One region of the Marinobacter sp. bablab_jr008 genome, then DNA from elsewhere that is predicted to be linked to it. Evidence: riboswitches for the same ligand, from Rfam matches in the RefSeq annotation. Region 1 holds a riboswitch; the other holds the start of a gene.
The links. Region 1 has a riboswitch for cobalamin ahead of JIF53_RS04740 (ribonucleoside-diphosphate reductase subunit alpha). Riboswitches for the same ligand answer to the same signal wherever they lie in the genome.
Positions count from the first base shown of each region.

Region 2: linked by a shared signal. The riboswitch ahead of JIF53_RS17080 (TonB-dependent receptor domain-containing protein) and the one ahead of JIF53_RS04740 (ribonucleoside-diphosphate reductase subunit alpha) in region 1 are both predicted to bind cobalamin.

Region 1 is NZ_JACDWW010000046.1:110,525-116,756, forward strand. It holds gene JIF53_RS04735 (ribonucleotide-diphosphate reductase subunit beta) at 1-884, opposite strand, end outside; gene JIF53_RS04740 (ribonucleoside-diphosphate reductase subunit alpha) at 912-3,674, opposite strand; cobalamin riboswitch at 3,805-4,002, opposite strand; gene JIF53_RS04745 (DUF3047 domain-containing protein) at 4,147-4,836, shown strand; gene JIF53_RS04750 (zinc ribbon domain-containing protein) at 4,888-5,241, opposite strand; gene fmdA (formamidase) at 5,245-6,232, opposite strand, start outside.
Region 2 is NZ_JACDWW010000085.1:16,506-22,737, forward strand. It holds gene cobT (nicotinate-nucleotide--dimethylbenzimidazole phosphoribosyltransferase) at 1-391, opposite strand, end outside; gene cbiB (adenosylcobinamide-phosphate synthase CbiB) at 512-1,471, shown strand; gene cobD (threonine-phosphate decarboxylase CobD) at 1,468-2,532, shown strand; cobalamin riboswitch at 2,557-2,766, shown strand; gene JIF53_RS17080 (TonB-dependent receptor domain-containing protein) at 2,921-4,729, shown strand; gene JIF53_RS17085 (cobalamin-binding protein) at 4,756-5,646, shown strand; gene JIF53_RS17090 (FecCD family ABC transporter permease) at 5,716-6,232, shown strand, end outside.

The DNA of each region.
Region 1 (6,232 bases):
TCGCTGTGGTATTCCGCCGAGTAACCCAGGATCGGGTCCCGCAGCACGTAGTTGGCGTAGGCCATTTCCGCGGCTTCGGATTCGTCCCACATCTCGCGTACCGCTTTCGGGTCCAGGGTGATTTTCTCTTCCTCGAGAATCTGGTTCACCACTTTCAGGCCGAAGGAGAAGTGCATGGCTTCGTCCCTCAGGATGTACTGCAACTGTTCGCCCGTGCCCCGCATCAGGCCCCGGCGCTGCAGGGCGAAGATGGGGCTGAAGCCGTTGTAGAACCAGCAGCCTTCGAACACGGCGGCGAAGAACAGGTAAGACATCACGAAGTCCTGCAGCTCATCCGGGTTGCGCAGGTTCATGTCGGAGCGCATGGCGGCGTCCAGCCGGCGGTTGGCCAGCTGGATTTTGCCGTTGATCTCCGGCACCACGCGGTAGCGGTTGTAGATCTCGCTCTGGTCCAGGTTCAGGGTTTCGATGCAGTGCTGGTAGGTCCAGGTGTGCAGCGCTTCCTCGTACACCTGGCGGGCCTGGTAGATCTGCAGTTCCGGCGCGCTCATCTTTTCCATCACCGCCAGGCCGATGTTGCGCATGGCGAGGATGTCCGAGGTGGTCAGGTACGCCAGCACGTTCTCGTACACGTGTTTTTCCGCCGGCGTCAGCCGGTGGTGGTAGTCGTGAACGTCCTGCGCCATGTTCACATCCAGCGGCGTCCAGTGGTTCTTGTTGGCGTTCATGAAGTACTCCCAGGCCCAGGGGTACTTGAACGGTGCCAACTGGTTGATGTCGGTCTCACCGTTAATCACCCGCTTGTCGTCGACATTCACGGGCGCCGGGCCGCCGGTGGCGGCGGCAGCGGTTTGCGCTTTTGGTTCGTCGTCCCAGTCCAGCATGTGGGTGCCTCCCAAATAAGTAAATGGTTACTGACAAGCTTCGCAGTCGGGATTGTCGATGCTGCACACCTGCGGCTGTGGCGCCGACACCGGCGCGGTCTTCTCGGCGCCAGTGGCGCCCAGGGAGCGCAGGTAGTAGGTGGTTTTGAGGCCACGCTCCCAGGCCAGCTGATACAGGGCATCCAGCTTCTTGCCGCTGGGCTCGGCCATGTACAGGTTCAGGCTCTGGGCCTGGTCGAGCCATTTCTGACGGCGTGAGGCGGCTTCCACCAGCCAGCGGGCATCGATCTCAAAGGCGGTGGCGTAGCGGGCTTTGAGTTCGGCGGGAATGCGGTCGATCTGCTGCACGCTGCCGTCGAAGTATTTCAGGTCGTTCACCATCACGTTGTCCCAGAGGCCTTCGGCCTTGAGGTCGCGGACCAGCGAGGGGTTCACTACGGTGAACTCGCCGGACAGGTTCGATTTCACGAACAGGTTCTGGTACGCCGGTTCGATGGACTGGGACACGCCCACGATGTTGGAAATGGTCGCGGTCGGGGCAATGGCCATCACGTTGCTGTTGCGCATGCCGTTTTTGGCAATCAGCTCCCGCACCGGGGTCCAGTCGAGGCGGCTGTTGGTGTTCACCGAGAGGTCACCCTCACGGCGAGCATCCTTCAGATTCTGAATTGAATCGATTGGCAATATACCCTGGCTCCATAGCGAGCCTTCGTAGGTGTCATAGGCACCCCGCTCACCCGCCAGCGTGGCGGAGGCACGCAACGCGAAGTAGCTGAGTTGCTCCATGGCGACATCGGCAAATTCCACCGCTTCCGGGCTGGAGTACGGCAGGCCCAGCTGGTACAGGGCGTCCTGGAAGCCCATCAGGCCCAGGCCCACTGGGCGATGCTTCAGGTTGGAATTGCGCGCCTGCGGTACCGCGTAGAAGTTAATGTCGATGACGTTATCGAGCATGCGCACGGCGGTGTTCACGGTGCGCTCCAGGCGCGTGACGTCCAGCTCGCCATCCCTGATGTGGGCAGCCAGGTTCACCGAGCCCAGGTTGCACACCGCAATCTCATCGGCGCTGGTGTTCAGGGTGATTTCGGTACACAGGTTGGAGCTGTGCACCACGCCCTGATGCTGCTGCGGGGAGCGCAGGTTGCACGGGTCCTTGAAGGTGATCCAGGGGTGACCGGTCTCGAACAGCACAGTCAGCATCTTGCGCCACAGCTGTTTGGCCGGAATTTTCTTGAACAGCTTGATCTTGCCCTGCTCGGCCAGGGCTTCGTAGTGCTGGTAGCGCTCACGGAAGTCGTTGCCGTACAGGTCGTGCAGATCTGGCACATCGCTGGGGGAGAACAGGGTCCAGTCGCGGTCTTCGCGCATGCGCTCGATCAGCAGATCCGGCACCCAGTTGGCGGTGTTCATGTCGTGGGTACGGCGACGTTCATCGCCGGTGTTCTTGCGCAGTTCCAGGAACTCTTCGATGTCCAGGTGCCAGCTTTCCAGATAAGCACAGACCGCGCCCTTGCGCTTGCCGCCCTGGTTCACCGCCACGGCGGTGTCGTTGACCACCTTCAGGAACGGCACCACGCCCTGGCTCTGGCCATTGGTGCCCTTGATGTGGGAGCCCAGGGCCCGCACCGGGGTCCAGTCGTTGCCCAGACCACCGGCCCATTTGGACAGCAGGGCGTTATCGCGAATGGCCCCGTAAATGCCTTCCAGGTCGTCGCCTACCGTGGTCAGGTAGCAGGACGACAGCTGGGAATGCCGGGTGCCGCTGTTGAACAGGGTGGGCGTGCTGGCCATGTAATCGAAACTGGACAGCAGCTCATAGAATTCGATGGCGCGGGCATTGGGGTCGTCCTCACGCAGTGCCAGGCCCATGGCCACCCGCATGAAGAACACCTGGGGCAGTTCCAGGCGGGCCTTGTTCCAGTGCAGGAAGTAACGGTCGTACAGGGTTTGCAGGCCCAGGAAGCCGAACTGGAGATCCCGCTCCGGTTTCAGGGCGTTGCCAAGGCGTTCCAGGTCAAAGGCCGCCAAGGCTTCGTCCAGCAGTTCGTAGCGGATACCGGCGTGAACAAAGGCGCTCAGGGCCTGTGGATAAATCTCTGCCAGCGGAAGACTGCGGGGCAGGTCCAGGGCTTCCGCTGTTTCCAGCCGGAGCTGTTCCAGCAGCAAGCGGGCGGTTACGGCGCTGTAGTCGGGTTCCCGTTCAATGCGACCCCGGGCAGTCATGATCAGGGCAGACAGCACTTCGGTCTCTTCGATGCCGTCGTAGAGGTTGCGCAGGGCGTCTTCCACCAGCGAATCGCCGTTGATGCCGTCCAGGCCGGTGGCGGCCTGTTCCACCTGCTGCTTCATCAGGCCCAGGTCCAGCGGGGCGATGCTGCCATCGGCTTTTTTCACGGTCAGGTGCGGGTGCGCTTCCACCGGCTCGTCCACGGCGCGCTGGCGGGCGTGTTCTTCACGGTACAGCACGTAGGCCCGGGCCACTTTCTGTTCTTCGGCCCGCATCAGGGCCAGTTCCACCTGGTCCTGGATGTCTTCGATGTGCACCTTGCCACCGGCTTTGAGGCGGCGGCTGATGGCCTGCACTACCTGTTCGGTAACCCGGTGCACGGCGTCGTTGATGCGGGCGGAACCGGCTGCCTGGTCCCCTTCCACCGCCAGGAAGGCTTTGGTCACCGCGACACTGATCTTGGCCGGGTTGAAACTCACCAGGGTGCCGTTTCGTTTGATAACTTGCAGGGATTGGGTATCGGTCGCGGGGGCCGGGGGTTCGGCAATGGCAGTGGCTGTCATGGTGCTCTCCTGAATTCGCGTTGGTTCCGTTTCACCCTCGCGAACGCAGTGGCACACCTTGCCCCGAATACGGGCAGGCCTGACCAATCTGCTCACCCTTGAATCGCGAAGGTGCAGTCCAGAAACCCATGGGGGGCTTCTGATCCCTGGCAGGTCTTCGGACTCAGGGGCGTGAACCTTTCAGCTCTGCCTAACGTGGCGACTTCCCGGCTTGCGCCAGTGTCATCTTGCCACGCTCGTTCCCCAATACCGCTGCGCGTCAGTTCCGGATTCTCACCGGATTCCCGACTACCCTGCGATCAAGATGATCAGAGTTTGATCACAATATATGGTAGTTAACCAAGGACCCGGTCACTATATAGGGCCGAATACACCAAGACAAGGCACTTTTTGCAACAGAGCCTGTCCATCTCCAGACCACCGGATTTGAGGAATGAATGTGAGAATTTCGCTGCTTTTGGCCAGTACCCTGATGCTCGGTCTCGCCGCCAGCCCGGTGTGGGCAGACACAGACCGGCTAACCCGGTTCTCCACCATGACCTCACTGGAGGACGGCTGGGAACCTCTGACCTTTCCGAACATCGAGACGCACACCCGCTACACCCTGGACACGGACGACGGCCAGCAGGTGGTCCGTGCCGACGCAGACGCCAGCGCTTCCGGGCTGATTGCCCGTGTTGAGCTGGTGCCCGGCGACTCGCTCACGCTGTCATGGCGCTGGAAGGTGTCGAACATCTACGAAGCCGGCAACGCCCGCGAAAAGTCCGGTGATGACTACCCTGCCCGCATCTACGTCGCCTTTGAGTTTCAGCCGGACAAGGCCGGCTTTTTTGAACGGGCCAAGCGCAAGACCGTGGAAGTGCTGTTCGGCGAGACCCTGCCCGGCAACGCCCTGAACTACATCTGGGCCAATCAGCTACCGGAGCAGAGCATGGTCGCCAACGCCTACACCGACAAAACCATGATGATTGCTGTCAACTCCGGGCCGTCGCGGGTGGGCGAATGGGTGACCGTTACCCGGGACCTGGTGGCAGATTACCGGCAGGCCTTCGGCGAAGAACCGCCCGCCATTGTGGGCGTGGCCATCATGACCGACGCCGACAACACCGGCGAGCAGGCCACGGCCTGGTATGGCGACCTCACCCTGGAGCAAAACCGCTGATCGGCCATAAAAAAAGGCCCCTCAAGGGGGCCAAACACGTGAAAGCAATGGTCAGTGGCTGATCATCCAGGGCCGCATGGACGGGAACATCTTCTTGCCGTCGGCGGTGTAGAACAGCATGTGTTTACCGTCCGACTTTTTCTTGCAGCCACAACTCTTGCGGTGCTCGGCGTCCCGGGCCCGCTGGTCGGCGGTGGAGATGATGGGCTCATGGCTCGCCTTCTCATTCCGCGCCTCCGCGTTGCGGCGGGCCGGGTCCATGGCCAGGAGCTCCGGCGGCAGCACAATCACCCGGGGTGACAGCGCCTTGCAGGTGGGGCAATGGGCCGGATTACCGGCTTCGGCCATGGCGCCCAGTTCCTGGAACAGCCCGTGTTCCCGGCATTTGTAGTCGTACAGTGGCATGGCTTACTCCTTGTCCGGTGAAAGGGGTACGTCGGTGCCCGGCGTGACCTTCCTGGTCGGTCCTTCCGCCGTGGGGTTGATGTCGAAGTCGAAGATTTCGGTCGGCAACCACAGGGTGGCGCAGGCGTTGGGCACATCCACCACGCCACTGATGTGGCCTTCCACCGGCGCACAACCAAGCAACGCGTAACCCTGAGCCGGGGTGTAACCGAACTTGGTCAGGTAGTTGATGGCGTTGAGGCAGGCCTGGCGGTAGGCCACGTGCACGTCCAGGTAGTGCTGCTGGCCCTCTTCATCCACCGAGATGCCCTCGAAGATCACATAATCCTCGTAGCGCGGCTTGATGCTGCTGGGTTTGAAGACCGGGTTCTTGATGCCGTATTTGGCCATACCGTCCTTGATCAGGTTCACCCGCAGGTGGATCCAGCCGGCCATTTCGATGGCACCGCAGAAGGTGATCTCGCCGTCGCCCTGGCTGAAGTGCAGGTCGCCCACCGACAGGCCTGCCCCCTTCACATAGACCGGGAAATACACCTTGGAACCACGGGACAAGTCCTTGATGTCGCAGTTACCACCGTGTTCCCGGGGCGGTACGGTGCGGGCGGCTTCCAGCGCCGCCTCTTTGGCGGCATCACCCGCCAGCTTGCCCAGGTGGGCAGTGTCGGCGTAGGGCAAGTTTGCCAGGCCCGGCACCCGATCCGGTTCGGTGTCGTACAGTTCTTTCTCGCGCTTGTTCCACTCCGCCAGCATTTCCTTGGACGGCAGGCAGCCGATCAGGCCCGGGTGGATCATGCCGGCGAATTCAACGTTGGGGATGTGGCGGGATTTGGTGAACATGCCGTTGAAGTCCCAGATGGATTTCTGGGCCTCCGGAAAGTGCTCGGTCAGAAAGCCGCCGCCGTTCTTCTTGGAGAAGAAACCGTTGAAGCCCCACTGGCTGTCCTTGAAGGCACCGATGTCGAGGATGTCCACTTCCAGCAGGTCGCCGGGT
Region 2 (6,232 bases), on a different contig from region 1:
GGGCGATAATCTGATGTATGACGCCCGGTAATTCCGGTACTTCGCCAACGGTACCCAGGTTGACCACTTCCAGACTGGCACCGAGTTCCTCGGCCATCACGCTGATGGCGGCGCCGCCGCTGGCAAAATTGGCGATCATCTGGGCGGTGACAGCCTGAGGAAAGGCGGAAACGCCTTCAGCGCAAACGCCGTGATCGCCGGCAAACACCACCATTCGCACCGGATCAACGCTGGGTCTGTCGGTGCCGTGCAGGCCCGCCAGACTGATGGCGAGCTGTTCCAGCTGCCCGAGAGAGCCGGGTGGCTTTGTGAGCACCTGCTGACGCTCGGCGGCAAGCGCTGTGTGCTGAACCGAGGGCCGTGGGGGAGACGTGAGCCAGCTGTCGGGCAGTGCCATGGCGATGGGTCCTTGTGGGCGGAAAACCGAGGATGGTCTAACCGGGAGGCAAGGCTGTCAAGTTTCGTGACCGGTCGGTTAGACTTGCCGGCAATTGAATCAGGGAGACCGGCTTTGGATACGTTTGTGGTTGCAGTGCTGGTGTGCGGTGCGGCGGTTTTGTTGGACTGGTTGATGGGGGAGCCCCGCCGGTGGCACCCGCTGGTGGGCTTCGGTCGGTGGGCATCCCTGTTGGAACACCGCCTGAATGATCAGCAGTCATTCCCGGCGCACAGCCTCTTGCTGGGGTTGCTGGCGACCCTGGTAGCGGTCATGCCAGTCGTCGTGCTGGCAATTTTGCTGCAATTCCTGCTGGAAGGCTGGCTGTGGCTGCTCACTCAGGTGGCCGGTGCCTGGCTTGCCATTTCATTACGGGGGCTGGCAGAGCATGGTCGGGCGGTGTCGAATGCGTTGGCGTGCGGGGATGGCGCCAGGGCCCGGCTGGCGGTTGGCCGAATTGTCAGTCGGGATGCAGCAGCGTTGAGTGACGAAGGCGTTGCCGCCGCGGCCTCGGAGTCCATGCTGGAAAACGGTGCGGATGCGGTGTTTTCAAGCTTGTTCTGGTATCTGGTCGCTGGCTTGCCCGGACTGGTTTTGCACCGGCTGGTAAACACGCTGGATGCCATGTGGGGCTACCGGACGCCACGATATCTGTATTTCGGACGCTGCGCCGCCAGGCTCGATGATGCTATGAACTGGGTGCCTGCCCGGCTAACTGCCTTGACCTATGCGTTGCTGGGCAATACCCGGCTGGCCGTGAAATGCTGGCGTGAACAGTCCAGGGCCTGGGACAGTCCGAACGCCGGCCCGGTGATGGCAGCAGGAGCGGGCGCGCTCGGTGTCACTCTGGGCGGCCCGGCGCCGTATTCCGGTGGCGTGAAGCAGCGACCGCTGCTGGGCAGCGGGCAAGGCGCCACGGCGCAAACGGTGGAGGGCGCGATTTCCCTGGTTCAGCGCGGCGTGGTGTTGTGGCTGTTGGTGTTGTTGGCCTTGGCCGCAAGTCTGAATGCGTTCTGGTCAGGAGGTATCGGGTGACAGCGTTCGATGGTGCTGATTTGCCGGAGCATGGAGGTCGCCTGAGGGCAGCGGCTCAGCACTGGGGCATTCCTCCGGAACAATGGCTGGATCTCTCCACCGGTATTAATCCTGTGCCCTGGCCGGTTCCGGCAATTCCGGCGGAGGTATGGCAACGGCTGCCGGAGCCGGAGGATGGGCTGGAAGAGATTATCCGTATCTGGGCCGGGGCACCGGAGCGTGCCTGCTGCCTGCCTGTGGCAGGCTCCCAGGCGGCGATCATGGCACTGCCAGCGGTTCGTGCCCGTAAGCATGGTTTCGGTCGGGTGGCCGTGCCCATGCCCGGTTATCGTGAGCATGGTCATGCCTGGCGGCGAGCGGGTTTCGACGTGGTGGCGATTCCTGAACAGGCGACAATGCAAGCGGAGCTGGCATGGTTGGATTCTGTGGATGTAGTAGTCTGGATACAGCCGAATAATCCGACCGGGAAGCTGATGGATCCTGCCCGTTTACGGTTTTGGCACGAGCGGCTGCGCGAGCGTGATGGCTGGCTGGTGCTGGATCAGGCGTTTATTGAGGGCGAGCCGGGCTTCGGCCTGGACCCGTGGACGGGCGCTCCGGGGCTGATCGTGTTGCGCTCACTGGGCAAGTTTTTCGGGCTGGCCGGTCTCCGTGCCGGTGCGGTCCTGGCCGACCCTGGTCTGGCGCGCGAGATGTCGAACGAACTTGGTCCCTGGACGGTCAGCGGTCCGGCCCGGTACCTGATGGCCCGGGCACTGCAAGACCGGGCCTGGCAGGTGGAGGCTCGTGCCAGCCTGCGAACGGCCAGACTGCGCATGGACGGCCTGCTCAGACAATATGGGATGTCGTCCCCCACCGGCACCCTGCTCTTCAGAACGGTTCAACATCCCCGCGCAGCGGACATTGCTGATCAGATGGCTTGCCGCGGCATTCTGGTCAGGCGTTTTGACGCACCCGTAGCCCTGCGCTTCGGTTTGCCGCCGGATGAAACCGGTTGGCAACGGCTGGAGGGTGCGTTGTCTGAATTAACATATCTCATTGACCACCCCCACCCTGGTTGATAGTCTTGCCCGCGATTTCAGGTGCTGTATGCATTTTGTCCAGGCTGGCGATAGTCCGGAGGAGTGCTCGCAGTGAAACGGGAAGCCGGTGACATTCCGGCGCTGCCCCCGCAACGGTAATCAGGTGAAAGGCAATCCAGTACGCCACTGTGCCAATGGCATGGGAAGGTGGTTGCCCCGGAGCATCGGCTCCGCCTGTAAGCCCGGAGACCGGCCTGAAAGGCGGAACCGTGAGTTCCGGACACCAGACGTTGCGGAGGGCAACGGCGGTGGGTGAACCTGGCTCGCATTTACTGACACGCCCTCCACCCCCGTCTGAGCAGTCTGTCTTCCTCCGCAGTTAATTGATCGACCGTACGGGTGCGTGCGGTGAACCGTGAGTGAAGCTATGAGTACTGCCAAAGCCCTTCCCGCCCTGATGTTGTTACCGCTGGCGTTGCCCGCTGTTGCCGCCGATGAAGCGTCGGATGAACGCAAGCTGGAACCGATTGTTGTTACCGCCACCCTTGGGCCTCTGACTGCGGGTGAAAGCCTGTCATCAGTTACGGTCATCGACGAAGAAACCATCCGCGAGCAAAGCCCCTCAGAATTCAGCCAGCTTCTGCGAGGACAACCCGGCATCAACGTGACCGGCAACGGTTCCTTCGGAAAAACCACCAGTGTCTACACCCGCGGCACGGCCAACGACTCCACGCTGCTGCTGGTTGATGGTGTGCGCCTGCGTTCGGCCACATCCGGTGGTCCCTCCTGGCAGTACTTTCCCGTTGAACTGATTGAGCGGGTGGAAATTGTCCGTGGCGCCCGGAGCTCACTTTACGGTTCCGATGCTGTTGGTGGCGTTGTGCAGGCTTTTACGCTGGACCCGGAAGACACGCCGGCAGGTTGGGTAGAAGCCGGTGCAGGCAATTTCAACACTCAGAAAGGCAGTGCCGGTGTTGCTGTCCGCGCTGGAAATACCCGTTTCAGCCTGAGTGGTTTGCATAAAGAAACCGACGGTACAGCAGTGATCACCGATGGTGACGACCGGGGCTTCCGTAACACCGCCGGTATCGGACGTGTCGTCCATGAGCTGGACTCCGGCGGAGAAGCCAGCCTGGTGATGGTGCAAAGCGAGGGCAATACCGAATACGAAGGCGGCGAAATTGATTTCATGATTCGCACCATCGGCTTCGGGCTGGAAACCCCGGTGAGTGACTACTGGCGGCATTCACTTCAGTTCTCTGAATCCCGGGACGAAACCGACAACATTACGCCCACGTTCAACAGCACCTTCAATACCCGTTCACGGGCAGCGCGTTGGGACAACACCTTTACCTGGAATGTCCATGAGCTGGTGGTAGGGGCAGAGTTAATGACCGACGAGGTCAGCGGTACCACCGATTACGCCGAGACCAGCCGCACCAACACCGCCCTTTACAGCCAGTTGCGCCTGAACTTCGGCCCCACCGACCTGCAGCTGAGCCTGCGCGGTGATGATAACGAAGCCTATGGCAAGAATGAGACCGGTGGCATTGCCCTTGGCCATGCTCTGGATCGATCCCACCGAGTGCGGATCAGTTATGGTACGTCTTTCCGGGCACCCACCTTCAACGATCTGTATTTTCCCGGAGCCAACCCGGACCTGGAGGCAGAAGAGTCCGGAACGGTGGAGTTGGGTGCCAGTGGCCACTATCAGACCTGGTTCTGGGATGCCGCCCTGTTCCAGCTGGATGTGGACAACCTGATTGCCTGGAGCCCGACCCCCAGTGGCTTGTGGACGCCAATGAATGTCAATGAAGCCCGAATCCGTGGTGCCGAGTTCAGTGCTGGTTTTGAGCGGGATGGTTGGCGCGGTGATGCGGCTCTGACGCTGCTGGACCCGGAAGACCGGGAAACCGGAAACCGACTCCAGCGCCGGAGTGGCAAAACCCTGCGCCTTGACCTGAGCAAGCGCGTTGGTACCTGGGACTTCGGTGGCACAGTGGTGGCCGAAGGGTACCGTTACGATGACCGTGCCAACGACGACAGGCTGCCCGGTTTTGCTACTCTGGACTTGCGGGCGGGCTGGCGCTTTGCCCCTGACTGGTCAACCCGGCTGACGCTGGCTAACGTGCTGGACAAGGAATACAGCACCGCTCGCTATGATCGGCAGAATGACCTGGACTACATTGCAGCCGGCCGCACTGCCATGCTGACCGTGCGTTACGATATCCGATAAAAACCGTTAAACCGGGGGAGGCCTCTGTGGCAGATCTGAAGGCAATGGCTATGATTCTGGGCGGGATGCTGCTGGCATTCCCCGCCCTGGCATCGCCGGTCTGTGCCACGGATGATCTGGGTAAAGAGATTTGCCTTGAGCAACCGGCAGAGCGCATTGCCGCGCTTTCGCCCGGGGCCACCGAGCTGGCCTGGGCTGCAGGCGCCGGCGATCAGGTGGTTGCAGTGGTCGCCTACAGTGACTACCCCCCGGCCGCCAAAGAAGTCACTTCGGTTGGCAGCCACACCCGCATGGACATGGAGCGCCTGTTTGAACTGCAGCCGGATCTGGTGATTGGCTGGGTAACCGGTAACCCGACCGAGCAGTTGGCGACACTCAGAGAAATGGGTGTGCCTGTGTTCTCCATCGAGCCCCGCAGTTTTGAGGCTGTGTCTCACACCATTGAACGTCTCTCTATCTTGGCCGGTACCGACGCCGCGGGTTTTGCCGAAGCTGAGCGATTTCGCAAAGGCATTACAGACCTGCGAGCCAGGTTTACCGATGCCGACCCGGTACCGGTGTTCTATCAGGTGTGGGATGAGCCTTTGATGACGATTAACGGTGACCATCTGATTGGTGAAATGATTGAGCTGTGTGGGGGTGACAACGTGTTTGGCCACCTGGAACGGTTGGTGCCCAGAATCAGTGCCGAGGCCGTTATTGCGGCCAATCCCGAAGCTATCCTGGCGGGCGGGATGGGGGAGGAAAACCGCCACTGGCTGACTCGATGGCAGTCATTCCCGAGCCTGACCGCCACAGAGCGGGACAACCTGTTTTTTATCCCGCCATCTCTGGTACAGCGACCAACACCGAGAATGCTCGAAGGTACGCGCCTGTTTTGTGAAAAACTGGAGGTAGCCCGTGGCCGGCGACCTTAATGGAGCCCTGGCGTGATCCGGCCGATCACTTTGCCACTGTTGGTGCTGGCTCTGACCGGCGTGCTGGCCATGGTGAGCTCGGTCGGTGTTGGAAGCGTGGCGATATCCCCTGCGGATGTGCTGTCGGTATTTCTGGGTGAAGGCTCGAACCTCCAGCGCACGCTGATCCTTGAACTCCGGCTACCCAGAACCTTGTCGGCCTTTGCCACCGGAGGTTTGCTGGCCGTGGCCGGAGCCCTGATGCAGGTATTGCTTCGTAACCCGCTTGCCGATCCCTATGTTCTGGGCCTGTCCGGCGGCGCCGCTGTTGGTGCGTTGCTGGCGATGCTGGCGGGGCTTGGCGGCGCGGTTATTTCCGGTTCTGCCTTTGCCGGAGCCCTGCTCGCGACCTTGATGGTGTTTGGGCTGGCCCATGGTACTGGCAGCTGGACGCCCTCCCGCCTGCTGCTGACCGGGGTGGTGGTGGCCGCTGGCTGGGGTGCGGTGATTACCCTGATGTTGGCGATCAGCCCGGCCCGGGAGTTGCCGGGCATGCTGTATTGGCTGATGGGCGATGTCTCTTACGCCCGGATACCATGGCCCGGAC